Regions from separate parts of the Bradyrhizobium sp. JHI2711 genome, predicted to be linked through region 2. Evidence: riboswitches for the same ligand, from Rfam matches in the RefSeq annotation. Region 2 holds a riboswitch; the other holds the start of a gene.
The links. Region 2 has a riboswitch for cobalamin ahead of ACTEK7_RS07825 (TonB-dependent receptor). Riboswitches for the same ligand answer to the same signal wherever they lie in the genome.
Positions count from the first base shown of each region.

Region 1: it holds a riboswitch for cobalamin, as region 2 does, so the genes downstream of both, metE (5-methyltetrahydropteroyltriglutamate--homocysteine S-methyltransferase) here and ACTEK7_RS07825 (TonB-dependent receptor) in region 2, are expected to answer to the same signal.

Region 1 covers NZ_JBPZPT010000001.1:2,547,064-2,550,684, reverse strand. Annotated here, with positions in the region: gene ACTEK7_RS11925 (nodulate formation efficiency C protein) at 59-841, opposite strand; gene ACTEK7_RS11920 (hypothetical protein) at 1,184-1,459, opposite strand; cobalamin riboswitch at 1,871-2,073, shown strand; gene metE (5-methyltetrahydropteroyltriglutamate--homocysteine S-methyltransferase) at 2,174-3,621, shown strand, end outside.
Region 2 covers NZ_JBPZPT010000001.1:1,647,828-1,651,448, reverse strand. Annotated here, with positions in the region: gene cobT (nicotinate-nucleotide--dimethylbenzimidazole phosphoribosyltransferase) at 1-984, shown strand, start outside; gene ACTEK7_RS07830 (histidine phosphatase family protein) at 991-1,563, opposite strand; cobalamin riboswitch at 1,637-1,839, shown strand; gene ACTEK7_RS07825 (TonB-dependent receptor) at 1,953-3,621, shown strand, end outside.

The sequences.
Region 1 (3,621 bases), 900 kb from region 2:
AGGAGCTACGGCGCGATCTTGCTCTGCGCGATCATTTACCGAGGCCTTTAGCTCCCTTCTAATCCTCCCGTTCCTTTGGCTCCATGCGAGCGAACCAGGAGCCAGGAGGAAAAGCCGCGATACGCTTGGCAAAGGAGGATTGCGGCTCCCAATCTTGTCCTTCGCTCTTCTCGAAAGTGATGACCCCGTTGTATGTAAAATAGCGGGGCCCTGGGATATTACAGTTCACCACAAGCAAAACGCGCCACAGATCACCTTTCTCGGTCGGCTTGTCATTCTGCTTCGGCAAGTAGTCCACTCCAACAGGATCAACGATAGTGCAGCTGCCCTGCCGCAGAAGATCACCGAGCCGACCTTGCATGGTCGTCACAAAGTTGAAGTTGGCCGGGTCATGCAGAAAGCCAAGATTTGCGTCCCTTTCGCCATCCTTGACTTCACTGGCGATCAACGAGAGCGCGAAGGCGCGCCAGCCCAATTCCATTGGCTTCGCATAGGTCGACGCAAGTTCAATCGTCCCGTCGAGCGCGACCTTCCAGGTGATAACGTACTCTTCGTCTGATTTATCATCCCGGTGCCTGGTCCAAGAAACAAAAACATATTCATTTTGGTCAAGTTCAGCGACGCCCCACATCCGAGGGACGAACTGTGCCACCTTCGAGACGTTGGAGATAACTTGTTCTATTGTCTCACCGTCTTGCGCTCGCCACGTTGACTTGACTCTTTCGACAAGGGGGCTGTCGTTAGCGCGAACAGTGTTGCTCGTCGCAGCCAGCCCGGCCAGGCAGATCAGGGATCGACCGAGCCAAAGCCATAGCGCGCGTCTTCCTGACGTTTTCTTCATAACCGTCGGCCTATCCGGTCTCATCCACACGTCATTCCAGAGCAGGCAACCTTCAACCTGTTATGCGCGAGCGCAAGAAGTTAGCGGCGACGCGACGGGGCGACCACTGGTTTTCCCGTGCGAGCAGGCGCTCCCCTCTATGTCACGCGCCGCTAACTTCACTGCCACCGACAGCCTCAATTTGCTGTGCTGGACATGCCCAGCAGGAGGACTGGGCAGGCAGAGGACGTGCATTCTTCGTGCCAGATAATAGACGGCAATTCGCACCGGTTTTGTGTCCTCTTTGTCGACTTTCCGACTGGCGCATGTCTCGATGTTTCCGTTCAACCTCTCCAGCACGGCTTATGCATCCCCGTCACGCACCGGATGTTCGACGGCACAGCGGAACGCCTCGGTGCCAAGTTCCTGATGAGAAGTGGCAGCACGTTTGCCGTCATTGAACCGTGTGGTTCGGTTATCGTTGCCGGAATGTGGGCTTTTGATCGCTGCCATGCCTTCGGGCACTTTCGGCCAAGGGGCCATGGCGCGTTTGGCGCTCCTTTCGCGACGTCCGGCGCTCCGGAAGTCGAGAACAGCCTCAGTCAGGCGCGCTTTGTACTCGATGGCGAACGACGGCAAGCCGATCTTCGCCGAGCATTTGGGGTGTGGCTGGCACCGCAAATCAAACGTGCTGCCCGGGTAAGTTGTAAGTTGCTGGCTTAGCCAGGTGTCTTGGCCTATTCAACACTGATCCTGTTGGTCGAGAAGGTGGCTGGATGGCGCGCGTGCTCGAAAAACCGCTGGGAAGCTGGGACTGGCGACAAATGCGTTCTGCTCGAGGCAGCGGCCCCGACCGCGCAAGCCGCATTTGTCCTTTCCACCGATCTGGCGTGCAACCCGCGGGCAACTGCGATGCTCATTGCGGTATCGCTGATTGGAGAGCACTGCTACATCATCTCAATGCTAGAGATGCACGGTCATTCGCGTAGCAGATGTCGCAGCATCAGCTTGAGACATGATCTGAGAGGTTGACGGAAGACTGCTCTTGCCGATAATCCAAGTCGTCGAGGTTCTCCGGTTTCCATTTGATCCGGAGCTAAGAGGGAAGCCGGTGAAAATGCCGGCGCTGCCCCCGCAACTGTGAGCGGCGAGCCGCTGTCCAACGACGTCACTGAAGCCTGCGCGGCTTCGGGAAGGCCGGACAGCAGCGATGACCTGCGAGCCAGGAGACCTGCCCCGACACTATATTCGTCCACGGGCGGGGTGTCCCGGTGGTGCGCCAAGCAGCCGTCGCACCGCGACTTCCCCTGCCTGCGTCCGCCATGGCCTTTGCCCCCAACATGGGTTAACGCTATGTCTCTTCTCTCCCTCCCTGTTGCCACGCTCGGAACGCCACGCATCGGTCCAAGGCGCGAGCTCAAAGTCGCTCTAGAAAGCTACTGGGCCGGAAAAAGCAGCGAACAGCAGCTGCTCGAGGACGCAGCTGGCCTGCGTGCCGCGAATTGGGCCCGTCAGAAATCTATCGGCGTCACGGTCATTCCATCGAACGATTTCTCGCTGTATGACCAGGTGCTCGACACAAGTGTCATGGTTGGCGCCATCCCGGAGATCTACGCCTCGAAAGCCGAATCCGTTTCGCTCAAGACATACTTCGCCATGGCCCGCGGTTCACAATGCGACGACCAGGAAGCGAGTTGCGGTCACGGACCGCGCGGATTTGGCGCACCCGCGCAGGAGATGACCAAGTGGTTCGACACCAACTATCACTATATGGTCCCCGAGTTTCACAGGGGACAGACTTTCAGGCTATGCTCTCGCAAGCCGATCGAGGAGTATGAGGAAGCCAAGGCCCTTGGCTTTCAGACCCGCCCCGTCCTGATCGGGCCGGTCACATTCCTAAAGCTCGGCAAGAGTCCCGATCCCACGTTCCAGCCACTCTCACTGCTGGATGAACTGATACCGCCCTATATCGAGGTTATGCAGGAATTGGCCAAACGTGGGGCAAATTGGGTTCAGTTCGACGAGCCCAGCCTAGTTCTTGATCTGGATGAGGGGACGCGAAAATCTTTGCGACATGCCTATGACCGGCTCGCCAAGGAGGGGCCGGCGATCAAGCTCATGGTTGCCAGCTATTTCGGCGACCTCGGCGACAATCTGGACACCGCCTTGAGCCTGCCAGTTGCCGGGCTGCACCTCGATCTGGTTCGAGCGCCACAGTTGTTGCACCAGATCATCGCTGGCGGCCGAAGTGATCTCGTCATGTCGCTCGGTGTCGTCGACGGTCGGAATGTATGGCGGTCGAATTTGTCGTCGCTGCGCCAGCGGCTCGAACCCGCGATTGCGAAGCTCGGCAAGGATCGTGTACAGATCGCCCCATCCTGCTCGCTGCTTCATGTGCCGGTCGATGTTGAACTCGAGACCGGCCTCGCTTCCGACGTCAAGAGCTGGCTTGCTTTCTCGGTCCAGAAGATGCGGGAGCTTGCGATCCTAGCGCGTGCACTCGCAGGCGACCAGAATGTTGCGTTAGCTCTTGCCGAGTCGGAAGGTGCCGCGACTGTCCGCCGGACTTCGCCGAAAATCCGTGATGCCAATGTCGCTGTCCGGATGAGAGCGATCGACCAGACCATGTGTCGGCGCGCGAGCCCATTTGCCCGTCGGGCCGAGATCCAAAGCAATCGATTCGGACTACCGGCTTTTCCTACCACGACGATCGGATCATTTCCGCAGACCACAGAGATCCGGAATGCCCGTGCGGCGCATGCGCGAGGTGCGATAAGCGACGAGCAATACGACAAGTTCCT
Region 2 (3,621 bases):
CGGCAGGCGCAACTGACGAAGCCGACCGGCGCGCTCGGCCGGCTCGAGCAGCTCGCAATCGAGCTTGCGGGCCTGCAGGCCACCGAGCAACCGCGCGCCGCGCGGGTGCCGATCATCATCTTCGCCGGCGACCACGGCATCGTCGCGCAGGGCGTGTCGGCCTATCCGCAAGCCGTCACCATCGCGATGATGACGAATTTTGCTGCCGGTGGCGCCGCGATCTCGGTGCTGGCGCGCGAGCTGGGTTCGAGCCTCGAGGTGGTCGACGCCGGCACGCTGACCGAGGCGCAGATCGCGGGAATCGTCACTGACAAGCCGCGCAGCGGCACCCGCGATTTCAGTGTCGAGGCCGCGCTCACGCCCACGGAATTGGCCTTCGCCTTCGAGGCCGGCCAGCGCGCGGTGGCGCGCGCCGAGGCCGGCCGGCCTGATCTCTTGATCTTCGGCGAGATGGGGATCGGCAACACCACGACCTCAGCAGCGATTGCTGCGAGCCTGCTCGGTGTGAGTGCCGACGAGATCGCGGGCAGCGGCACCGGCGTCGGTGCGTCGGGCCGCGCGCACAAGGTGCGGGTGATCGATGCGGCGATCGCGCATCACGGCGTTGCGGGGGCGTCACCCGAAAAAATCCTGTGCGCGGTCGGCGGCCTCGAGATTGCGGCGATCTCGGGTGCGATCATCGCGGCCGCGCAACGCCGCATCCCCGTGTTGATCGACGGCTTTATCGTCTCGGTGGCGGCGCTGACGGCGGTGCGCCTCAACCCGTCCTGCCAGCCGTTCCTGTTGCCTTCACATCAATCGGCCGAGCAGGGACATCGGCTGGTGTTGCGCGCGCTGAATGTGCAGCCGCTGATCAGCCTCGATCTCAGACTCGGCGAGGGATCGGGGGCGGCGATCGCGCTGCCGCTGGTGCGCTCGGCGTGCGCACTTCACAACGGCATGACGACGTTCGCGCAGGCCAACGTGCCGGATCGACCGTCTTGATGCGGCTCAAGCCACGCGCTGATTGACCGACACGACACGCCAGCCGCCCGCCAGCCGGTCGATCCGGGTCAGCGACAGCGGATCGACTACGAAGCGCAGCGCAGCTTCCGGTGTGAGATCGAGCGCGATGCAGAGCGTGGCACGAATGGTGCCGGAATGAACGACCAGCGCCGTGGAGCCTGCGCCAATCTGCGCCAGGCCCAGGCGGACGCGGGCGACCTGATCCGCAAAGCTCTCGCCGTTCGGCGGCCGTCCGTGCGCGGGATCGCGCCAGACCTGCGCGTAGGCCTCGCCGCCGGTCGCGGCGAGCTCGTCATGCCGATGGCCGGTCCAGTCGCCGAAATCCTGCTCGCGAAACTCGCTGATCAGCTCCGGTTCGAGCCCCAGCGCGCGCGCCGTCTCGACCGTGCGCCGCGACGGGCTGGCATAGCCGGCGACATCCGCGGGCAACAGCTGCCTTAGGGCCGCCAATGCAGCGTGATCGCCGAGGTCGGCCCGCGCATCGGCCGCATGGATCGTCCCGGTCACGCCCGCGACGGCCGCATGCCTGATCAACCAGAGGAAGGTCTCGCCTTCCATGCTCATCTCCAGGGAAAGTTGGTTGCTGTGGCCACAACGCCGCAACTGGCACATTGACTCTGTCTTGGTGGTAATCCTAGATGCTCACGACGGTTTTCCCGAGAGGGAATGAAAAGGGAATGCGGTGCGGGGAAAATTGTCCCCAATGCCGCGGCTGCCCCCGCAACTGTAAGCGGTGAATCCTTCGTCACGAGCCACTGGGTCCTCGGTCCCGGGAAGGCGACGAAGCGGTCACGACCCGCGAGCCAGGAGACCTGCCGTCAGCCGTGGTCACACGCGAAGATGTCGGTCGGGGAGTACAGACATTCGGCTTCATCGGACGGCTAAGGCCGAAGGTGAAACCTCGTTCGCTGTGACGTGCCACTGACGTCATACCGAGGTTTTCACCTGTGTCTTCCATCCGTATCGCACGACCGCGCCGCGTCCTGCTGGTTTCCGCCGCGTTCACGTCCTTCGCCGCTCTTGGTCCGCCTGCCGCTCTGGCGCAGCAGGCCCGAGAGCCGCTGCCGCCCATCGAGGTGTCGCCCGCCCAGGCCCGCAAGCCGGCCAAACCGGCAGCAGGAACGGCGCAGAGCGCGCGCCGCGCGGCAGCGCGCAGGCCGGCGGCTGTATCCGCAGCGCCAAGACCCGTCACGCCGGATTCGACGCCGCAAACGCCGCTCAACTCCAACGCCGTTGCCGAAAGCGCCTCGCGGCTCGGCCTGACGGTGCGGCAGACGCCCGCGACCGTCGAAGTTGTCTCCGCCGAAACCATGCGCGAGCAGGGCTATCGCACCGTGTCCGAGGTGGCGCAGGGCGCCGTCGGCGTCACCTCCGGCGACAACCCGGCCGAACCTTCCGCCTTCTCCATGCGCGGCTTCACCAACAGCCAGATCAACACGCTCTACAACGGCATCAAGATCGGTCCGCAGAACATGACCTCGCGGATCGTGGATACCGCCAATCTGGAGGCTGTGGAATTCCTCAAGGGCCCGGCCTCGCTGATTTCGGGCGAGGGCGCCGCGGGCGGCGCCATCAACTTCGTCACCAAGCAGCCGCACACCGGAGCTGTCCGCAACGAGGCCGATTTCTCCTGGGACTCGCTGAACTCGTTCCGTGCCCATTATGGCTCAGGTGGCAGCACCAATGTGCAGGGACTGGACTATCGCTTCGATATCAGCCGTTCCGCCCTCAACGGCTTTGCCGATGACACCAATGTCAAGACGTTCGGCACGTCGGGCCAGCTCAACTACCGTGTTTCCGACAGCCTCAGGATCTGGGGTGCGGTCGAATATCGCGAAGACCGCTCGAAGGCCTATTGGGGCGCGCCGCTGGTGCCGATCACCTTCAGCGGTTCGCATGCGACGACGGGGATCGTCTCCGGAAATTACGTCTCGAATTACAACGGAACCAATCTCGGTGCCGTCACCATCGACGACCGCACCTTCAACACCAATTACAACGTTCTCGATAACCGCAACGTGGCGCAGGAAGTGTGGCTGCGTGGCGGCTTCGAGCTGAAGCTCGCGCCTGACCTCACGCTGAAAAGTCAGGCCTATGGCTATGGCGCGGAACGGACCTGGTTCAATAACGAGATCGAGGCGTTCAATTCCACCACGAACCTGGTCGATCGCGAGCGTTTCTATGTCGCCCATAGCCAGCGGCTGGTCGGCAACATCACAGACCTGATCTGGGATACAAATATTGCGGGCTTCGACAATCGGCTCGTGACGACGCTGTCGTCGAGCTATCTCGATTTCGTCAGGCCCGGTGCGGCAAACTTTCCCGGCGATTCCGTTTCGCTGGTCGACCCCAACCGCGGTTTCTACGGCCTGCTCACGACGCAGCAGCAGACCGCGCGCATCGACAACGAGGCGCTGTCATTCGAGGACCGGCTGAAGCTGACGCGCAGCTTCGCGCTGATCGGCGGCCTGCGCGTCGAGCACATCGGGCTCGACCGCAACTCGACCGATAAGAACGGTGTCGAGAAGGCGGGCTTCCCATTCACGAAAGACTGGGCGCCGGTGACGGGCCGCATCGGCTTCACCTGGGAGGCCGTTCCCGGCCTCACCTTCTTCA